DNA from 3 places in the Peribacillus sp. SIMBA_075 genome. Region 2 is predicted to be linked to each of the others. Evidence: riboswitches for the same ligand, from Rfam matches in the RefSeq annotation. Region 2 holds a riboswitch; each other region holds the start of a gene.
The links. Region 2 has a riboswitch for cyclic di-AMP ahead of SB775_RS23280 (cation:dicarboxylate symporter family transporter). Riboswitches for the same ligand answer to the same signal wherever they lie in the genome.
Positions count from the first base shown of each region.

Region 1: it holds a riboswitch for cyclic di-AMP, as region 2 does, so the genes downstream of both, SB775_RS08630 (APC family permease) here and SB775_RS23280 (cation:dicarboxylate symporter family transporter) in region 2, are expected to answer to the same signal.
Region 3: it holds a riboswitch for cyclic di-AMP, as region 2 does, so the genes downstream of both, SB775_RS18415 (TrkH family potassium uptake protein) here and SB775_RS23280 (cation:dicarboxylate symporter family transporter) in region 2, are expected to answer to the same signal.

Region 1 is NZ_JAWRYN010000008.1:7,554-14,903, reverse strand. It holds gene SB775_RS08640 (glycosyltransferase family 2 protein) at 13-1,035, shown strand; gene SB775_RS08635 (GtrA family protein) at 995-1,450, shown strand; cyclic di-AMP (ydaO/yuaA leader) riboswitch at 1,860-2,003, shown strand; gene SB775_RS08630 (APC family permease) at 2,138-3,964, shown strand; gene SB775_RS08625 (hypothetical protein) at 4,208-4,522, shown strand; gene SB775_RS08620 (RhaT/GlcU family sugar-proton symporter) at 4,865-5,719, shown strand; gene SB775_RS08615 (glucose 1-dehydrogenase) at 5,735-6,520, shown strand; gene SB775_RS08610 (NADPH-dependent FMN reductase) at 6,649-7,194, opposite strand; gene SB775_RS08605 (hypothetical protein) at 7,309-7,350, opposite strand, start outside.
Region 2 is NZ_JAWRYN010000048.1:5,489-12,838, forward strand. It holds gene SB775_RS23260 (TetR/AcrR family transcriptional regulator) at 1-452, shown strand, start outside; gene SB775_RS23265 (diacylglycerol/lipid kinase family protein) at 618-1,514, shown strand; gene SB775_RS23270 (hypothetical protein) at 1,641-2,303, shown strand; gene SB775_RS23275 (efflux RND transporter periplasmic adaptor subunit) at 2,318-3,580, shown strand; cyclic di-AMP (ydaO/yuaA leader) riboswitch at 3,782-3,931, shown strand; gene SB775_RS23280 (cation:dicarboxylate symporter family transporter) at 4,104-5,363, shown strand; gene SB775_RS23285 (hypothetical protein) at 5,734-6,516, shown strand; gene SB775_RS23290 (hypothetical protein) at 6,792-7,004, shown strand; gene SB775_RS23295 (D-alanine--D-alanine ligase) at 7,111-7,350, shown strand, end outside.
Region 3 is NZ_JAWRYN010000028.1:36,856-44,205, reverse strand. It holds gene SB775_RS18420 (potassium channel family protein) at 1-309, opposite strand, end outside; gene SB775_RS18415 (TrkH family potassium uptake protein) at 333-1,697, opposite strand; cyclic di-AMP (ydaO/yuaA leader) riboswitch at 1,840-1,982, opposite strand; gene SB775_RS18410 (hypothetical protein) at 2,313-2,504, shown strand; gene SB775_RS18405 (MFS transporter) at 2,966-4,219, shown strand; gene SB775_RS18400 (TetR/AcrR family transcriptional regulator) at 4,288-4,887, opposite strand; gene SB775_RS18395 (ABC transporter ATP-binding protein) at 5,005-5,730, shown strand; gene SB775_RS18390 (ABC transporter permease) at 5,727-6,743, shown strand; gene SB775_RS18385 (VanZ family protein) at 7,010-7,350, shown strand, end outside.

The DNA.
Region 1 (7,350 bases), on a different contig from region 2:
GGGGGGGATATTGTGAATTCACCGATAGTGACGATTGTTGTACCTTGTTATAACGAAGAAAGTGTTTTACAGGATACCATTTCCCAGCTTTGTGGATTGGTGAGGGGTTTAGTCGAAGAAAATGTTGTGTCTGGTCAAAGTAAAATTCTATTGGTTGATGATGGAAGTAAAGATCAAACATGGAAGATCATATATAAGGAAACGATTAACAATGAATATGTTCGTGGACTGAAGCTTTCACGGAATGCAGGCCACCAAAATGCCCTCCTTGCCGGATTGTTTACAGCCAAGGAAGCCTCGGATTGTGTGATTTCAATTGATGCAGATTTACAAGATGATATTCAAGTCATCCCTGAATTCATTCGGAAATTCACTGAAGGATGTGAAATTGTATATGGCGTCCGCCAAAAAAGGGACCTTGATTCATTTTTTAAACGAACATCTGCAACTGGTTTTTATAAAATGATGAACAAAATGGGGGTCAACCTTGTCTATAATCATGCAGATTTCCGGCTAATGAGCAAAAGGGCGATCGTGGAGTTGGAACGATTTGAAGAAACGAATCTTTTTTTACGGGGAATCGTCCCGCTTATTGGGTTTAAGACGGACTCTGTTTATTATGACCGCAAAGAAAGATTGGCAGGGGAAACGAAATATCCATTTAAGAAGATGGTTGCTTTTGCTCTTGATGGCATTACTTCCTTTTCAGTAACACCGATCCGGCTTGTATTATGGCTAGGATGTCTTTCCTTTTTCATTAGCTTACTTTTTGGGTCATACTTTTTATGGTTAAAGTTTTTTGGGCAGACCGAAACTGGTTGGACTTCATTAATTACCTCCATCTGGTTGATCGGCGGACTCCAGTTGATTGCTGTCGGCTTGATTGGGGAATATATCGGTAAAATCTATAATGAATCCAAACGCCGGCCTAAATATATTGTGGATCTGGATTTATTTAATCCACTCGATTTAAATAAACGGGAGCAACTAGATAATGAACGGACAAGTATTGAAAAACTATCTAAAACACACTAACTCCTTTATCCGCTTTTTATTGGTTGGAATGGTCAATACAGGGGTTGGACTTTCCATCATGCTTTTCCTCATGAATGTTCTTGAATTATCTTACTGGATCTCTACCTTTTTCGGCAATGGTATGGGAGCAGTAACGAGTTTTCTGTTGAACAGGACTTTTACTTTTAGAAGCGATATAGATTGGCGGAGAGGGGTTGCCCGTTTCTTTTGCGTCATCCTGATTTGTTATTACGCCGCTTATTCTTTAGGACAAGCCATTGCAGAATCCTTGGAAGCATCCGTTCATTTTTCCATTCAGCAAAATGTGGCTGTACTTATCGGAACAATCTTTTATACAGTACTGAACTATATTGGCCAGAAATACTTTGTCTTTAAAAAAAGCAATTTGGGAACAATTCAAGAAGGAAGGAACTGATTAGAATCAAAGAATGCCCCTTTGGATGGAAATCAAAGTGGATTTCATGAAGCGAATTTTTGATTTTCAGCGTGGAGTTTATATATTGCAAACCTATCCAAGCGGGGGCAGATCCTTTTAATAAGAAAGGTGAACCGTTAATAAATTAGAGATTTAAACAGTTTCGTAATTCGGTAATTTTCCCCTTTAAGTACCCACCGTTTTGTTCTTTCATTTCTTAAAAATTGATTGGGAAGTTTCTCTTTTTTAACAAGTTATTCACCTTTTTCCTACCTTCGAATCATGCACTTGGATGACTTATGTTATATAAGTCAGAACAAAGCCTCACTCAAAATAAATTATTATTTTACTGTGCAAAATTTTCATTTACTTTTCTATTTCACCGGAGTATGATAATCAACAGTTTCGTATTTCTAAATCGCTTAAACCTTATGGTACGGGGGACCCGTTATGGGATTATTTTAACAATCCAAGGGGTGAATCCTTTCAAGGTAGGGCTACTCTTAGGTCCGAATCCGACAGCTAACCTCGTAAGCGTTATATGAGAGGGAAGTGGAGCTTGTTAGACAAAAAAGTGGATGTCTACAGGTCTATTTAGTTATGACTTGTGGGCATTTTTCCATTTTTTTGTTTTTCCTATAGCTGGGTAATATAAACTTATAACTTAAAAATGGTGGTGAATTCTTGATGTTATCTTCTATAAAGAGGTTTTTGATCGGGAGACCTTTAAAATCAAATGCACTAGGTGATCAAAAGCTTAACAAAACCAAGGCTTTGGCAATATTATCTTCTGATGCTTTGTCTTCGGTTGCTTATGGACCGGAGCAAATATTAATCGTTCTGATCACGGTCGGTGCTGCGGCATTCTGGTATTCCATACCCATCGCCATCGGAGTATTGTTACTGTTGGCTGCATTGATCTTGTCCTATAGACAAATCATTTTTGCTTATCCTCATGGCGGGGGAGCCTATGTGGTTTCAAAAAACAATTTAGGTATCAATCCAGGGTTGATAGCTGGAGGATCCTTATTGGTCGATTATATTTTAACTGTAGCTGTAAGTGTTTCTGCAGGTACGGATGCCATCACGTCCGCCTTTCCCAGCCTTCATGCATATAATGTAGGCATAGCCATCATTTTTGTATTTCTGCTCACCATCCTTAACCTAAGAGGGGTTACAGAGTCGGCCTCTGTTTTGGCCTATCCGGTGTATCTATTCGTTTTAGCATTGTTCATCTTGATTGGTGTAGGAATTTACAAAATCCTGACAGGTGGAGTCTCACCGGAATTACACGCGCCAATCGGGACTCCAGTAGCGGGCATCAGTTTATTCATACTGCTAAGGGCATTTGCATCAGGAAGCTCCGCATTGACAGGAGTCGAAGCGATTTCCAATGCGATTCCGAACTTTAAAGACCCAGCTCCGAATAATGCTGCAAAAACTTTAATAGCTATGGGTTCCTTACTGGCTGTATTATTTACGGGAATCGTATTCTTAGCCTACTATTTAAGCATTGTTCCTAGCGCAGAGGTAACGGTCGTCTCGCAGATTGCTGAAGAGATCTTTGGTCGGAATTTCATGTATTTCTTCATTCAAGGTACGACTGCATTGATCTTGATTCTTGCTGCCAATACTGGCTATTCCGCTTTCCCCTTGCTTGCGGTGAATCTTGCAAAAGATAAATTCATACCAAGGGCGTTTACGATTAGAGGGGACCGATTAGGATATTCCAATGGAATTATCATACTAGGACTTGCATCCATCATCTTAATAGTCGCATTTGGGGGACATACAGAAAATCTTATTCCACTTTATGCGGTAGGGGTATTTATTCCATTTACGTTTTCCCAGACAGGGATGATTGTCAAATGGATACGCGAAAAGCCAAAAGGCTGGATCATGAAATTAACCATTAATTCAATTGGTGCCACTATTAGTTTTATCGTCACGATGATATTCTTTTTAACCAAATTTACTCAGGTTTGGCCTGTTTTGATTTTTTTACCTATCATCATTTTAATTTTTCATCGAATTAGGAAGCATTATGAAGCAGTCGGAGACCAGCTAAGGATTACAACTTGTGAGCCTATCTTGCCAATAGAAGGGAATATCATTATTGTGCCTGTGGCCGGTATAACTCATGTGGTTGAGAACTCTTTAAATTATGCTAAATCTCTATCAGCACATCAGGTCATTGCTGTTTATGTTGCTTTTGAAAGAGAAGATGAAAAGAAATTTGAAGAAAAGTGGAAAAAGTGGCAGCCAGATGTTAGACTCGTCACACTAAACTCTTATTACAGGAGTATCATACAGCCATTAACTAAATTCGTGGATACAGTTGAACATAAAGCGAGTGAATCCAACTATAAAGTTACGGTAATAATCCCGCAATTTATTCCGAAGAAAGGCTGGCACAATATTCTTCATAACCAATCAAGTTTACTGATTAAGGCCTACTTGCTTTATAGAAGAAATGTAGTTGTTGCGACAGTTCCCTATCATTTGAAGAAGTAAGCTCCATTATCTAAGAAAAGAAGCAAACCTACATATGGTTTGCTTTTTTATTGGGCTCTGTTCGTATATATTTATAATCTCATAATAAAAAGACAGCACTACAGCTGTTTTTTTTCCAACTAACGCCCCCGATATAATAAGATCATTCATTAATAACTCATTAAATTCACAATAACTATTATTGCTCAGTAAGGTGCAAGGATACTTCATCTTTCATAACATATAGGCTACTGGATTTTGCATTTGCTAACTAGAATATTTCACCATAATCATATTGGTGTTAGCCTGGGTAAATGCATGGTCATGATGTTAAGCATAACGGCAAGTTTAATGCTGTCATTCCTGTTGCCCGGCAAGCTGCGGTTTTACCATTCTGGCCATCTCAATATGTGCAGTGGCAGCATCAATCAGCGGAAGCCATTCGGTTTAACAGCGGTTATGGAGTCTCTATCAACAACACTGATAGGAGCCATGCTTGGGGTCATGCTGGCTCTTGATTCACAAACTTTCATGATCATTTCGGTGAATCTGAATACTTTCCCAGTATATTCTTTGTGACTTTTTATATAAAGAGAGAGGATGTAAAAGAAACAAAAAGCGGGAGGGATTTGCTCCTTTCTTTGTGACTCTCTTGTTCTCCCTCATCTTTATCGGAACGACGGCTGTTTAGGAAAGTGATTATTTCAAGGTAGTGATGATTCGGAAATGGACATGCAACATCATAACACAATTAATATCACTATCGTCAAAAAGGGCTGAGACTGCAGCCCTTTTTGTGTTGAACACTATTTCTGCGGGAACTGGATAAAATTACCGAGGTTCAATTCAAATAATGCGAACAACATATTAAGAGAATATAAAATGAAATTCCGTTAGTACATACATATATGGGGGTTGAAGATGGATATATTATTAGCTCTCTTGCCTGCATTATTCTGGGGTAGCATCGTTTTATTTAATGTGAAACTTGGGGGGGGACCCTATAGTCAAACACTAGGTACAACGATTGGCGCTTTGATTTTCTCAATTGGTGTTTATATTTTTGCCGATATCAAGTTGTCACTTTTGGTGTTTGGCGTCGGGATCGTTTCTGGATTGTTTTGGGCCGTTGGACAAGCTAATCAGCTTAAGAGCATTGATTTAATGGGTGTTTCCAAAACGATGCCGATATCAACTGGATTGCAGCTCATTTCAACGACTTTATTCGGGGTCATTGTTTTTCACGAATGGTCTACTATGAAAGCGGTCATTTTAGGCGTTTTGGCACTAGTTTTCATTATTATAGGAATTGTTTTGACCTCCTTGGAAGATAAAGAATCAAAAGAGGGCAAATCGGGAAACTTGAAGAAAGGTATCATTATTCTCCTCATCTCGACGTTCGGTTATTTGGTCTATGTGGTCGTAGCCCGGCTTTTCAATGTTAATGGCTGGTCAGCATTATTCCCTCAAGCGATCGGGATGGTGATAGGCGGTCTATTATTGACCTTTAAACATAAACCGTTTAACAAATATACGATCCGCAATATCATTCCCGGACTGATATGGGCTGCAGGGAACATGTTTTTATTCATATCCCAGCCCCGTGTTGGAGTGGCTACGAGTTTTTCCCTTTCTCAAATGGGCATAGTCATATCAACTCTCGGCGGGATCATCATATTACGTGAAAAGAAAACGAAGCGCCAACTAATTGGAATCGTTATAGGAATTATCTTGATTATCATAGCCGGGATTATGCTCGGATTGGCAAAAAGTTAATTGGAGGGTGATTAAATGTATACAGATTTAGAGGGTAAGGTCGTTGTTATAACCGGTTCATCCACTGGTTTAGGAAAGGCGATGGCCATTCGCTTTGTTCAGGAAAAGGCAAAGGTCGTGGTTAATTATCGCACTAAATTAGAGGAAGCGGACAGTGTATTGGAAGAAATCAAAAACAATGGTGGGGAAGCTATTGCAGTGAAATGTGATGTCACGGTTGAAGAAGATATGATTAACATTGTTCGATCTGCGGTAAAGGAATTCGGGAAACTTGATATATTCATTAATAATGCAGGAGTAGAAAATGCCGTTCCATCTCACGAGATGCCGTTAAGCGATTGGAATAGGGTAATCGACACCAATTTAACCGGTAATTTCTTAGGCTGCCGTGAAGCGATCAAGTATTTTGTCGAGAACAATGTTAAAGGGAATGTGATAAACATGTCCAGTGTACATGAGATGATTCCCTGGCCTTTATTCGTACATTACGCGGCAAGCAAGGGCGGTGTGAAGTTGCTTACGGAAACCCTGGCGCTTGAATATGCACCGAAAGGGATTCGTGTGAACAGCATTGGACCTGGAGCCATCGCCACGCCAATTAATGCCGACAAACTTGAAGATCCCGAAAAGAAAAAGGATCTGGAAAGCATGATTCCAATGGGGTATATCGGAAAGCCTGAGGAGATTGCCTCGGTTGCCGTATGGCTGGCATCTTCAGAATCCAGTTATGTAACGGGCATCACTTTATTTGCTGATGGCGGGATGACGAAATATCCTTCATTCCAAGCTGGAAGAGGATGAATGTATCTGCCTGGAAAAGGCAGGATTTAAATCGAGAAGGAGCACTGCCATCAAGGCTCATTTAACTCATGAATGAAGCAGCAAGAATCCCAGCAGAGCGATCTGCTGGGATTCTTGTCTTAAAAGCATTAACGAGTATGATGATTATACCAGCTAATGAAGTTATCGACGACCGTATCGATAAACTGGACAGTCGACTCATGTGTAAGACTGCCTTCGTCATTGATTTTGTCATGCACGGCTCCGACGTATACTTCATTCCCGGGAAGGAGCGGGGAGGAGATGCCTAGAGCGAATAGGATTTCACGTAAATGCAATTGAGCTTTAACCGTTCCTAATTGCCCCATTGACGCACCCATGATCCATGAAGGTTTACCAATCAAGACTTTATCCACACGTGACAACCAATCGATGGCATTGCCCAATACGCCTGGAATCGTCCCATTGTATTCAGGCGTTACCCATAGGACTGCGTCTGCATCAGCCACTTTGCTCTTAAATTCTTTCACGACTGCAGGAGGCTCATTTTCAATATCTTGATCATAAAAAGGAAGGTCCCGAATGTTTAAGATTTCGAGATCAAAACGATCTTGATATCTAGTTTGAATATATTTGGCAAGCTTTAGGTTGTAAGACTCTTTACGAATACTTCCCACTATTGCAACAATTTTCATCTTCATTACCTCCGATTGTTTATTTTTCATGGATAATCATGTTAATAAGCTCCACTAGTCTATTATAATTGGAAATTAAATGAAAGGGAAAAAGGATGCTTAGGAAATAATCTTTCACTGATCACCCTTCTTTCGAACAACGGTGGAATGCTTCTC
Region 2 (7,350 bases):
AGATATACCCTGGACTTTCGGCCGACCTTCTGCCGGATTGCACAATAATATTAGATTCACTTTTCAAAGGATATATCGGAATATTGATCAGGAAAAAAAATGCTTTCGATGTGGAGTTGTTACCTAGCTTCATGTTGAATCGTATGGATTCAATTATTGCAAGCCTGCAAAACATGAAAGATCCTTTATTGAAACAATTTCCTTTACCAGAATGCTCACTGCGGGATATGAGCCCGAAAGAGGAAATCCATTCGATCATCAGCAGGATGTTGGAAGTGGAAACAAGTAAAAATAGGGAAGCTTTAAAGGCAATTCAAGAAGAGTTTTCAAAAGTTAGGCCAAGTCCCATTATCTTGGAAAGCCTTTTGTTGTTTTTGGAAAAAAATGAAAAACGAAGTCCTTTGTGTTCAAAGCTTATCTTAACGATGAAGGATTATTTGACGAATATATGAAGGCATTACTGAAAGGGGCGTATAGCCTCTTTTTTTGTTGATATCTTAGAGCTCAAAGCCATATGAATTTTTATATATTTGATTATGAATTAGTTTCAAAATGTGGTGTTTAGGAAAACGTATAGGTAGTAGGAAAATTCTTTCATTAAAATGGGGGCAAGGATCATGAGATGGAAAAAGGGAATGCTGATTTATAATAAAAAGGCCGGGAACAATAAACTTGAGAGGAATCTTGAGGAATGTCTCCCAGTAATAGCTCCTAATATTGATGAGTTCCTTATTCTACAAACGAAGGAAAAAGGGGATGCATGTCGATTCTGCTCGGAATATGGTGAAGACATGGATGTAGTTTTCGTATTAGGAGGAGATGGAACCGTACATGAGTGTGTAAATGGCCTTTCACCCCTTGGGAAGCGGCCGTTGTTTGGGATATTACCTGGAGGGACTTGCAATGACTTCTCAAGAACATTAAAGATTCCTCAAAATGTTCGTCAGGCTGCGGAAGCAATAGTAAATGGAAAAGTTCGTTCAATTGACATCGGTCAGGCCAACGATGACTATTTCTCCAACTTTTGGGGAATCGGGCTTATTACTGAGGCATCAAGCAATATTGATGTGCAGGAAAAAAACAGGTTCGGAAAGATAGGATATTTATTAAGTGCAGTAAGGACTATTGGTGATAATGCACCCTTTTCCTATAAACTTGAGTATGATGGGAATTTCATTGAAGGGGAAGCAATCATGATTTTGGTCTTGAATGGATGTTTTATCGGTACTAATTTACTCCCCTTTCCCATGGTTAGTCCAGACGATGGGATCTTTGGCGTTGCCATCTTGGAAAACGCAAGCTTTGGTGCATTTTTAGAAATAATAGCGATGAAACGTTCATGGATTGAAAATCTGAGCTCGGAGTCTGGTGTGACTTATGTGCAGGCCGGTAGCATGACTATTGAAAACAATAGGCCACTTGATGTGGATATGGATGGAGAGAGTTATAGTCAAACACCTACTCGAATTAAAGTTCTTGGCCATCATTTATCGGTATTAACTCCAAATTGGTGAGGAGGATTAAATATTAAGGATAAGTGTATGTGTTTTTTTTGTTTCATTCATTCCTTATTTCTGCATTTGTTTCCAAAATAAGATAAAATATAGGATGATATATCATTTTTTGCAGGAGGAACACATATGGTGTACCAGGTCAGATTGTTAAAGGGCATTTTAGAGCCTCATCGAAGTCGTTATCAGCTGCAAAATGCAGAGGCAGTCACACGGCTTGGATGGAAATTACTATTTTTATATTTTCTTAGTATTATAGTATTTGCTATTGGTGGTTATTTTGGCATTGGTTCTGAATCATTTTCTAAAGAAATCACGAAGATGAGTGTTAATGAATTTGAAGCAGGAAAGTTTTTGATATTGAGCGGCAATATAATAGCAAGCCTTATCTACCCATCCATTTACATATTTTTAGCAGCCCTTTTCTTTTGGATCGTTACCGATATCCCATACATAAAATTAGTTATCGTTCAAATGATCATTTTTGGGTTGCAATTATTGGAAAAAGCATTACTGATTCCTCTATTCGTATTAATGGATATAGGCAATGATTCCAACCTTTTTTCATTGGGAGTCATCGGTCAGTATTTTCTCAGAAGTGATTACTTTATTCACTTTTTCAGCGAAATCACCATTTTTCAATTTCTTATTATTGCCCTGCAATATTTCTATTTAAAGGAGTTTTCACAACGAAATAATTATTTGGTCCTTGTAATGATTGTTCTATTCTATCTGGCCACGTGGTTTGTTAAAGCCTTTTTAGCATACATCCAAGTGGGCGTATTTGTATAAGGCGGGTGAAAAGAATGAGTGGGAAATGGAAAATAACAGCGGTCTCCATTGCGTCGATTGTGTTAATAACCGTCAACACATACCTTATTGAAAAAAAAGGAAGCAAAGCGGAACGAACTGTTTTCGTGGAAAACTGGTCAATGGTAAAAAAAGATACAATTACGGATACTATTCAAACAAATGGGGTAATTAAACCTGTAGAAGAGTACGATATCTATTTTGAAACCAAGAAAAATGATTTTAAGAAATTCCTTGTAAAAGAGGGGGATGCTGTAGCGGCTGGCTCCTCGTTGTTTGAGTATACGACAACCGAACTTGATGCACTTAAAGCGAATTTGGAAGCGGAGAAAACTGCTGCTGAGGGAGAAATTGTAGGGATTGACGAATATATTAGGAAGTTAAGGGCTTTTCAAGGGGGCCTGACCCGTAATCCTGATAAAGCGGTCATTGATGAATCGGTGAAAAATAACTTGGATATTAATATAACAACAAGCTCTTCAGATCTTATTAAAAGCAACATTGAGCAAGAAATGTACAAGCAAGAACTCGAAAAAAACAGTTTGAATGAAAAAGTGAAAATGCTTGATGCTAAATTAAGTTCAATTGAGGAGCAGGCTAGCGCGATTGTAACGACGAGTGAAGCTGATGGTGTAGTTAAAAATATCAATAAAAACCTGAAAAACCCGATTATATCCATCGTTTCGACAAATATGGCAATTGAAGGTAATTTCTCCGAAGAGGAGATGAAAAAAGCTAAAGTGGGCATGACTATAAAAGCAAGTTCCTCTGATTTAAAAAAGTCATTGAAAGGAACGATAGGCCGTATCCATTCCTATCCAGCAGAAGAGCCGTCACTAAAAAAGGATAACAGATTTCCATTTCAGGCTTTAATCGAACCGGAGGGTGAAGAAACTGAATCTTTGTTGGTGGGATCCAAAGTCAACCTTGCTGTAATAACCAATGAGAAAGCTGGTGTACCCGCCATTCCCATAGAGGCAGTGCATTACCAAAAAAGGCCGCATGTCTACAAATTGACTAAAAAAGGCTATGTGGATAAACACTACATTTCAAAAGGGCTTAAAGCAGAAGGTAAGCAGGAACTAATAAAGGGACCGTCAGTAGGTGATGTCATCCTGCTAGAACCGAATAGGGTAGCGAAGAACCATTCTTATTTTATTACCCCAATTCAATTTGAAAAAGTGAAAATTGCAACTTATAAAAAATTCACCTCTAGGGAAAAAGTAAGGTATCTGTTACTTGGCATTTTGGAAAAATAACTGCTTCTTTCATAAAGAAAGGGGATGTCAAATTAGTTATTATTTATATATCCATATAGCTTAAATGACTAAAAATCGGGAAGTGTAATACTTGGTGAAATCATCTAAAATGCAGAATATTCAGATATATTTAAAGACTTTTTCTAAAATGGAAGAGAATAAACATTTACAGATTAACCTTTTTAGTATAATATTTTATTATAAGTTAACTCGCTTAATCTTATTCCAAGAACGGGGGAACCATTTTTGTGGATTTTAATCCACTAGGGGTGAATTCAGAAATGAAAGGGCAAATTGTGTTTCCAATTCCTAACCCGACAGCTAACCTCGTCAGCGTCTTTAAGGGAACATGTGTGAATATTCACGCCAATATGAAATCGACACATGAAGTGTCTTTTTTTTCGGCGTAAAGACAGAGTTTTTCAAAAAAAGAAAAATTACTTTCTTTCTATTAGTATCTTGTTTCCCTTACCGAGACAAAACGTTTTTGCATCAAAGACTTTATGGAAGGTGAGGAAAGTATATGAAGAAATTCAAGTTAAGTTTAGCTAGCCAAATTTTCATTGGTTTAATTCTAGGGATTATCGTTGGTGCCATTTTTTATGGTAATGAGACGGCCCAAAACTTTTTACAGCCATTCGGAGACATTTTCCTACGAATGATTAAAATGATTGTTGTGCCAATCATTGTATCAAGCCTTATCGTTGCAGTTGCGGGTGTAGGTGATTTAAAAGCAGTAGGTAAACTAGGAGCTAAATCACTTTCATACTTTGTGGCGGTAACTATGATTGCGATTGCTGTTGGTTTAATTTCCGCTAATATCATCCAGCCTGGTGCTGGCGTAAATATGAATCATCTGGAAAAAACTGACATCTCCACTTATGTTGATACAGCAGAAACTAAGCAGCATGAATCATTTGTAGATACACTTGTTCACATTGTACCATCCAATCCAGTACAAGCTATGGTACAAGGCGATATGTTAGCGATTATTTTCTTCTCCGTATTGTTTGGACTAAGTATTGCCGCGATCGGTGAAAAAGGTAAACCAGTATTCCGTTTCTTCCAAGGTACAGCAGAAGGAATGTTCTACCTAACTAATATGGTCATGAAATTTGCTCCTATTGGGGTATTTGCACTAATCGGTGTGACCATCTCCAAGTTCGGTTTGGAATCTTTAATTCCGTTAGGTAAGTTAGCGCTTTCTGTATACGGAACAATGATTTTCTTTGTAATTGTCGTTCTGGGTCTTATTGCAAAATTTGTAGGATTCAATATCTTTACATTGATTAAACTTCTAAAAGAAGAATTGATACTTGCGTTCTCTACAGCAAGTTCAGAAGCGGTTCTTCCGAAACTTATGGAAAAAATGGAAAAAGCGGGATGTCCGAAACATATAGCTACATTTGTTATTCCGACTGGATACTCTTTTAACCTTGATGGTTCAACATTATACCAAGCGTTGGCAGCTATCTTCATCGCTCAAATGTACGGAATCGATTTAAGTGCTTATGAGCAAATTACGCTAATGCTAGTGTTAATGATCACGTCTAAGGGTATTGCGGGTGTACCAGGTGTATCCTTCGTAGTTCTTTTAGCGACACTAGGAACAGTTGGTATTCCTATTGAAGGTTTAGCATTTATTGCCGGTATCGACCGTATTCTTGATATGGGACGTACAGTAGTAAACGTTATCGGTAATTCACTTGCAGCAATCGTCATCTCTAAATGGGAAGGTCAATTCAACCCTCCTTCCGATAAAGAATTAGAACAAGTTTCTTAATACAAAAAATCCAGAGTGATATGTCACTCTGGATTTTTTGTGTTTGAAAAGCGTATCCTTTATATTTGACGTGCCAGAAGGTGCAAACGAAAAGTTTTTTAAAGGGAAGCTTCCACATGAAAAGAATTAATGATAAAACCTTATTCAATTTTACCCGTCGTCAATTCCTCCAACTCTTTATTTTTCACTATTATGGATATTTAAAATTATCGAGTTCGTTCCTAAACCTTAGGTGATTATAGAGTTCAGGTATTCACATTATTTATACGATGCAGATGATGAATAATATTCTGGGTTATATAACTTACTTGAAAACCCAAAAGTTTGATAAAATAACATTATTGATTGAGAGCTCGGAGGGGACCAGGTTATGAAGAATGATAACAATGATATCTTATATATGCATATGCAGGCTTCCGAACGGTTTGTCCTTTTTAATGGACTCAATTTTCGCGAATTTGTCTATTCGCTGCCATATACCTTGGATTCCATCTTATTATTGAAACATCAATTCGATGGTGGGGAATACAATTTGAATGTCCAGCTCGATAGCGCTTCATCTGAGGATATTGCAAAGCTCGTTAAAGAAAATGTCCGGGCATATGGAGATTTCTGTTGGATTGATTTTGAAGAAGAGGAAGGGCTGGATGAATTGGATGGAAGGGAATTAGCTGAACTTTTATATTTAGGGCATGCAAAAACCCACCTTGATCCTCCATTTTTCCGTAAATTGAATAATCAGTTTGTGTACCTTGCCCAGGATGATGGCTGGTTCAACAAAATTTATTTTCGTTCACTTTCTACATATTATATGATGTTAGGGAGCCTGATTCCGCTAAAGCTGGAGCCGTTAAAAGTGGAGAGGACGTGGCTTGGAATCAGAAAGAAAAGAGAGCTGACGGCCATTCCTGCAGAAATCATTTCTTCTTTGGCTCATATTATGGCAGAGGGGCTCATTTTTTCCTTTCGGCATGTCAAGTACTCAAGAACGAAGATTGAGATACCGGCATGGGTGGTAGGGGATTATTTAAACATGGATGAGATGCATGATGACTTTTCGGATAGAAATATTAAGGAGCCGGATGTTTTTATCACCTTTAATCGAAAAGAAAAAGTATGGGAAAGTGTTATAAAAAATGAATCATTATTCTGATCCCAATTTCCGGATGCGTGGGTTGGATTATTTGATATCTTTGATTTTTTTTAGGTGTAAGACTTACTATCTATTGCATAAAAGATAAGGGAGGACACCGCACAGGAGACAGGGAGTTGTGGCTTTGGCCTATATTCCTTATTGGAAAAGCACCAATGATGGAAGTTTCGCTTTACCCCGCGTGAACAGGCTGCAAGGCAAACGGTGGAAAATGTAATAAAAAAGAAATGTGGAGAGCTAACAGCCTGTAAATGCCTGAATGCGACGCATAGGATATGCAAGCACAGGTGTTGCCACAGGACGTGGCGAATCTAGCCTGTGTTCCGATGGTGGCAATCATTGGAAAAGCACCAATGATGGAAGTTTCGCTTTTCCCCGCATTAACAGGCTGTAAGGTATCGATGGAAATGACGGTCGAAGGGTATCAAATGAAAGTGCAATTTAAAAATATGTGTAAAAAACAGCCTGTAAATGCCCGAATGGCTTAACTAACCATCATTGGAAAAGAACCAATGATGGAAGTTTCGCTTTTCCCGTTTTAGTGTAAAATGATACAATGAACATGGTTAAAAGAATATTGGAGGGTAATAACTCATGAAAACTAAACTTGGTTTGCTTTATGGTGGAAAATCTGCGGAGCATGAGGTTTCTATGCAGACGGCTTTAGCGGTGATTAAGGCTCTCGATTTAGCAAAGTTTGATATATATCCGATTTACATAACAAAAGAGGGTTCATGGATTAATGGACCGATGTTAACAGGGCCTGCCGAGAGTGTGGAGGCTTTGACTTTTTCGTCGGACAAATTGAACTCGCCTCTTGCCTTGCAGGCACAT
Region 3 (7,350 bases), on a different contig from region 2:
ATTAAGGGCCTTGGCAATCACCTTTTTGACCCCAAGCTCTTTTAAAAGCAAGGTAGTTAAAATGCTTGATTGCATATCAATTCCGATGGCTACGATGACACAATCGAAGTTGCGGATTCCAATGGATTTCAATGTCTCTTCTTCAGTCGTATCCGCAATGACTGCATGGGTAACGCTCAGTTCCGCATTCTCGACTCTTTCCCCGCTGATATCAATACCCAATACCTCTTGGCCAGCCGAATATAATCTATGGGCCACACTGGTTCCGAATCTGCCTAAACCAATCACGGCATATTGTCTTTTTCCCATCTTTTACACTCCTTCATTTATGTTTAACCAATCATGATTTTCCCTTTTGGACGTCGGAACGGATCTGGTTTGCGCCTCATAGCGATGGCAAAGGCCAAAGTCAAAGGACCCACACGGCCTGCAAACATCGTGAAAATGATGAGCATCCGGCCAACCGGTGATAATTCGGGGGTCAAACCCATTGAAAGTCCCACGGTGGCAAATGCTGAAGTGGCTTCAAATAAAATCATCAAGAAGTCACTTCCGCTTTCAGTGATGGTCAGCAGAATGGAGATGATTGAAACCATGAATACGCCAATGAATGTAACGGATAATGCTTTAAAAATCGTTTCACTAATTATGCGGTGACGGAATAATACCACATCACCCTTTCCTTTAATCTGTGACCAGACCGTTCCGATAAGCGTCGCAAATGTGGTTGTTTTAATCCCGCCGCCAGTCGATCCGGGTGAAGCCCCAACGAACATCAAGAAAATGATGAGCAGTAATGTGGGTTGAGTCAAATCAGGGATATTCAGCGTATTGGAGCCGGCCGTCCTTGGTGAAACCGATTGAAATAGAGACGATAACGTTTTACCCATGAAAGATAAAGGCTGCAATGTCTTGGCATTACCGAACTCGAATAAAAAGATTAAAATTGCGCCGACGATTGTAATTGTCAGGCTAGTCATCAGAACAACCTTCGTATGTACGGATAAACGATGGGTATCACGATATTCGTATAGTTCATTCATCACGATAAAACCTATTCCGCCAAACGTGATCAGGAAGGCGACCGTAAGGGTTACGAATGGATCCGATACATAAGGGGTCAAGCTCTTGAATTCTCCCATCAAATCAAAACCGGCATTATTGAAATTCGATATGGAATGAAAAACCCCGTAATAGATCGCTTTGCCGATTGGCATGTCAAAAGAAAAGCGAATCGATAAGATAAGGGCACCCATGCCTTCAATGATGGCCGTGAAAATTAAAAGCCGTTTTACTAACTTGACTATACCTGCCATGGAAAGATTATTTAAGGATTCCTGCAAGAGTAACCTGCCTTTTAAAGAAATCCTTTTGCCTAAAAGGAAAAAGAAAAACGTCGCAAATGACATGAAACCTAAGCCGCCTATCTGAATCAGTGTTAAGATGACCAATTCACCAAAGGTGGTGAAGGTCGTTCCCGTATCCACTACGACAAGTCCTGTTACACATGTAGCGGAGGTTGAGGTGAATAAAGCATCCAGAAAAGCAAGGCCATTCCCATTTTCAGTAGAAATCGGCAGGGTCAGCAAATAGGCCCCAATAAGTATCAGGGTGGCAAAGCCTAGTACAAGGATTTTTGGCGGATCGAATAATTTTTTTGCTTTTATCAATTGATCATCCCTACCTAAAAATGACATGTGTAAAACTGTATGAATATCTTAACCATCAATCCTGTTATCAAATCTTTTTTAAGCATAATAAAAAGACCTGCGTAAACATCGAACAGCTATTTTGTCACAAAAAGCGTGCAAAAAAAGCTCCCGAAATAGGCGGTCTTATGACCTCCTTCGCTTTAGCCGACGAAGTTAGCTGACGGGTAGGATGGCGAAAGAGCTGATCTCATCCCTTCTGCATGGCAGAATTAACCCCAAATGATTGGGTCCTCCGTACTCAATTCCTTTGAGTTTTGGCCGAAATATATTAAATTGATAAACGTATTCTACTCCCAACATTTAGCAGTTGTAAACCCCTAAATTGTAAAAAAATATTTCTTTAATAAAACTGAAAATTTACGTTTTATTTACATTGATAAAACGTATTGACAAATATTAGTTAGCACATTATGATAGGTTCGATTAATCCGATTATGATAACAGTTTCGGTGTACTTGATTCAACACTTTCTAGCTGAACAGGTCATGGGCAATCAATGTTATTAATATATATAAACTATTTTTCTTTTGAAAAGCATAGAAAAAGTCAATGCATTCGTATTTAAAGGTTTCAGACATTTTATAAAAAAGGCGGGCAATTATGGAGAAGACGTTCAATAGATATGTTATTAACGCTACAGGCAAGGGTGGCCAGACATATTTAACACAATGCCAGGATAAAGATGCACTAAGGAAATGGATAGCCGATCATGAGGACCAAATCATAATGAATGAGTTAAGGATAACGGATAAGAAAAAGAATCCGTTATTAAAATTGTTTTCCCTAAAGTAAATCAGCTGAATCCAAACATTCATTTAACGGTATTCAATTATGTCATTCCTGTGTCTTATTCGGGAACGCTGAGCGAAAAATTCCTATCTTGTTTTGCTTTCAAACTCATTTAATTTTGAATGAGTTTTTTTGTTTTGAAAATCATAACATTTACAAAATTATACCATTAATGTTAAAGTTTAGGGGGAATGTGATTCTGATGAGAAAAAAGTAAATGAAACGCAACTTTCCAGTGCGCTTGGTAAACTGGAAAGGAGTAACGGGGATGTATTGAGGCTTAAAGGGAGTTCCCATTATAGTGCATAGTTATTGCATGCTGTTAATGCAATACGGCATAAGATTAATAATGGTGACATATTAATTGGCACCGTTCTATTGATCCCGTCCCCAAGACGCATTTCTTGTGGACGGTTTTTTTTATTGTTTTTATATTTTCTTTCTAAGGAGGGGAAGCGTTGACATTGAGAAATTCATTAGTATCTTGGAAATATCCTTCCATTTTATTGTGCGGGATCGGGATTTCCAACTTCGGTGCTTGGGTTTATTTCATTGCACTTAATTTAATCGTGCTGGATATGACTGGCTCGGCCTTGGCGGTTGCTGGACTGTATATCGTTAAACCGATGGCTGCCATATTTACGAATGTTTGGGCCGGCAGCGTGATCGACCGGATCAATAAGCGGAATCTAATGATCGCACTTGATCTATTTCGAGCGGTATTCATGGCTTTGCTGCCATTGGCTTCTTCTATTTGGGTCATCTATTCCCTTATCTTCGTGATCAATATGGCAGAGGCCATGTTTGTAACGGCATCAAGGACTTATATAACAAAATTAATCCCCATTGAACAGCGGAAACGATTTAACTCGTTACGAAGCTTGATCGATTCTGGAGCTTTTTTGATTGGACCAGCGATAGCGGGTATCCTTTTCTTAATCGGTACACCGGTTTTAGCCATTTATATTAACGCGGCTGCCTTATTATTATCCGGTATCATCACTCTATTCATGCCTAATCTTGAAAAGGATCATCCCCTTGGAAAATCCAGTCATTACCTGTCTTGGACCATCATGAAAAAGGATTGGGGCATCGTCCTGGATTTCAGCCGGAAATCTTCCTATATCATGCTCATTTATTTCTTATTCAGCTGCATGGTGGTGATGGAAACGGCCATCGATTCCCAAGAAGCAGCGTTTGCCAAGGCCATACTCCTTTTGTCGGACAGCGATTACGGATTCCTTGTAAGCATCGCCGGGGCAGGCATCATTGCGGGTGCCATAGTCAATGCCGTATTCATCAGTAAAGTGCAAATCTCGTACATGATTGGTCTTGGATCTTTATTTGTCTCGATAGGTTATATGGTCTATGCCTTTTCGAATTCCTTTTCATTGGCCGCCATCGGTTTCTTCATCATTGCCTTTTCTCTGGCGTTTGCCAATACAGGCTTTCAAACCTTTTATCAAAATAATATTCCTGTGGAAATCATGGGCAGGGTCGGAAGTGTTTTTGGCTTGTTAGAAGCTTTATTGATCATCATCACTACAGCAATTGTCGGTGTTTCAGCTCATTTCATTTCGAGTCGGTTCGTGGTGATTTCAGGTTCAATGATCATGTTTGCTATATCCATTTTATTGTCCATGCTTAGTATGAAGGCCTCGAAGAGCAGGTATTATCAGGTTGGAAAGGCAGAGGTCAAAGCGGGGGAAAAGATGTAAGTTTAAAGGGGGAGTATCCCATTTTATTATCCTAAAGGCATGTAAATGGAACATGCCTTTATAAAAGTTCATTGAATGAATGCCCGTAATTGGCTGATGAAGTTCAGGATTTGAAAATGAATTTTCGCCATTTCTTCCGCCGTTTGCTCTTCGCAATTCTCCAGCCACTCCTGTATAACGCCTAAAATCGCAGATGTCATGAAGGCGTGCATATACATGCGGAATGCTTCATCTTTAGCTGCTGGATGCTGGCTGATCAAACGCTCCGATAGTACTTCACCGAACACAAGCTTTATTTTTTTTGCAAAAGAAGGATCTCCCTTATCTCCAAGAATGGCCCTTAATGCGTGCGCATGTTCACTGATGAATTGAAAAATGGCTACGAAAGGCGGGTAAAGTTGTTGTTGATGGAGAGCCAAAAAAGCCTCTTTCGGCAAAATGGCAGTAATTCGGGTTTGTAGTTCATTTAACAATTCCTGCTGTAAGTGATCCATCAATTCATATTTATCTGTGTAATGCAAATAGAATGTGCCCCGATTAATGTTGGCGCGCTCTGCAATTTTCTTCACTGAGACATGTGAGAACCCCTCTGCTTCAACGAGTGCAATAAAATGATGTTGTATCTGCTTTTTCGTCTTTTGTACCATATCCTCATGAAATTCCGCCATTGAATGTCTCCTCACTAAACATTTTTCGAAATGTGTTGATTGTATTAGACTAAAAGCTACCTTAGAATGATGATACACTCAACACCGTGTTAATTAAAGAGGGAGGATGTGTGTACAATGAAAAATGCGATTTCCATTGAAGGAATTGCTAAGGGTTTTCATCATAAAAAGGTCATTCAGCCATTGAGCCTGAATATTGAAAAAAGTGGAATTTTTGGCTTGTTAGGTCCATCCGGATGCGGAAAGACGACCTTGATTAAAATGCTTGTCGGATTGATTAAGCCCGATGCTGGTAAAGTCACGGTTCTGGATCATGAAGTGCCAAATGAAGCACTGTTAATGGATGTCGGCTATATGGCACAATCCGATGCTTTATATACAGATCTGACGGGTGCTGAAAACCTCGAGTTTTTTGCGAAGCTATACCGTTTTTCGAAAAAGGAACGAAGGGAACGCATTCAATATGCAGCTGAAATCGTACAGTTGACGAGTGACTTGAACGTTCGGGTTGCGTATTATTCCGGGGGGATGAAACGCCGTCTGTCACTGGCGGTTGCACTCATCCAAAATCCGGAGATTCTCATTTTGGATGAACCGACAGTGGGAATGGACCCTTTGCTGAAACGATCCATTTGGCGGGAACTTGAGCGTTTAAGAAATGAAGATCATAAGACGATCATCATCACGACGCATGTGATGGATGAGGCGGAACGATGCGATAAACTGGCGATGCTGCGTGAGGGTGAAATCATCGCATCAGGAACCCCGGCGGCTTTAAAAACACAATATGCAGCGGAAACGCTTGATGATGTTTTTTTAAGGATTGGAGGTGGCCTAAAATGAGAATTGCCTCTCTTGTTACGCGGATCACACAGCAGATGCGCCGGGATCGAAGGACGCTCGCTTTATTTTTCCTCGCTCCATTGCTCATTTTAACGCTCATGTATTTTATTTTCGATACAGAAGCGAGTGATTTGAAAATCGTTGTTACAGGCAGTAATGAAGCTATGGTTAAAGCATTGAAACAAGCGGATTTTCAAGTAACGGCTGCTGAGGAATTTTCACAGGGGAAAATGATTGAAAATGATACAGATGGCTGGCTGCAGGTTGAAAATGGCAAGATAAAACTGACACTATTGAACGACGAACCGAGCCGTGCAAAGGCCGTTCAAATGCAATTGATGCAAGGGCTGCAAGGGAATGGAAAAAATACACCCTCAATTGAGAAGCAATATGTATACGGGGATGCCAAAACAAAGGGTTTTGATACGTTCAGTCCGATGCTCGTCAGCTTTTTCGTGTTCTTCTTTGTATTTTTAATAGCAGGGATTGCACTTTTGAAGGAGCGAACAAGTGGTACGTTGGAACGGTTGCTTGCTACACCGATTAAACGATACGAAATCGTAGCGGGGTATGTAATCGGATATGGCATATTTGCGCTCGTTCAAACCTTAATTGTCGTACTATATGCCGTAAATGTGTTGGATATCGTCCTTGTTGGCTCCATTTGGCTCGTTTTATTAACGAATATACTTGTCGCGCTTGTTGCATTATCGCTTGGTACATTACTATCGAGTTTCGCAACATCTGAATTCCAAATGGTACAATTCATTCCGTTGGTCATCGTGCCGCAAGTCTTCTTCACAGGGATTTTCCCATTGGATGGCATGGCAGACTGGCTGCAAAAAATCGGCAAGGTCATGCCGCTCTATTACGCATCGGATGCCATGAACGGGATTATGTACAAAGGTTTCACTTTCAATGAGGTTTTACTGGATTTACTCATTCTCCTGGCATTTTCCGTCGTTTTTATAACCATCAATATTATAAGTTTAAAAAAATACCGTGCACTATAAAATGAACATCAATAAACAAAAAAGCCTGATTCCTGGAAAGTGAGGAACCGGCTTTTTTTGTTCTGCCGGATGAAGGACGAATTATCAAACACAACGGACGAATTCTCCTTCGTTTCGGGTGATTTATTCGAAAGAACTTCCCCTTGACGAACATACCGGCAGTTTTCTAAATGACAGGTGTATGTAGTTTGTTGACGGCTTGTTAAGGATGTCCTAGGATATAATGATATGCATTGATTTTGAGAGAAATAGAAGGGGGAGTTACAATGTCCCGAAAATCCGCCATGCTTTCCCTTTTGCTGTCGCAAGCCCTGTTTTTGTGCGGTTTACCTCTTTTCCTTCAGCTTCTATTATATTTGAATCCTTTGGTGATCATGGTTGTTTGGTTTTGTATACTTCTTTTCGTTTCGTTTGCGGTCCTTTATTTTCGAGGTGAAACGGTGATGATTCCGCGCCTTTTGTGGCAGGCAGCCTTGATTTGCTACAGTTTATCATTATTGGTTTTGCTGTTCTTCCGACCAAAAGGGCAGGTATATTCGTATAATTTGATTCCTTTTTCTACGATACTTTCATATTTATCGAACGAAATGAACGGGCTTGTGTCATT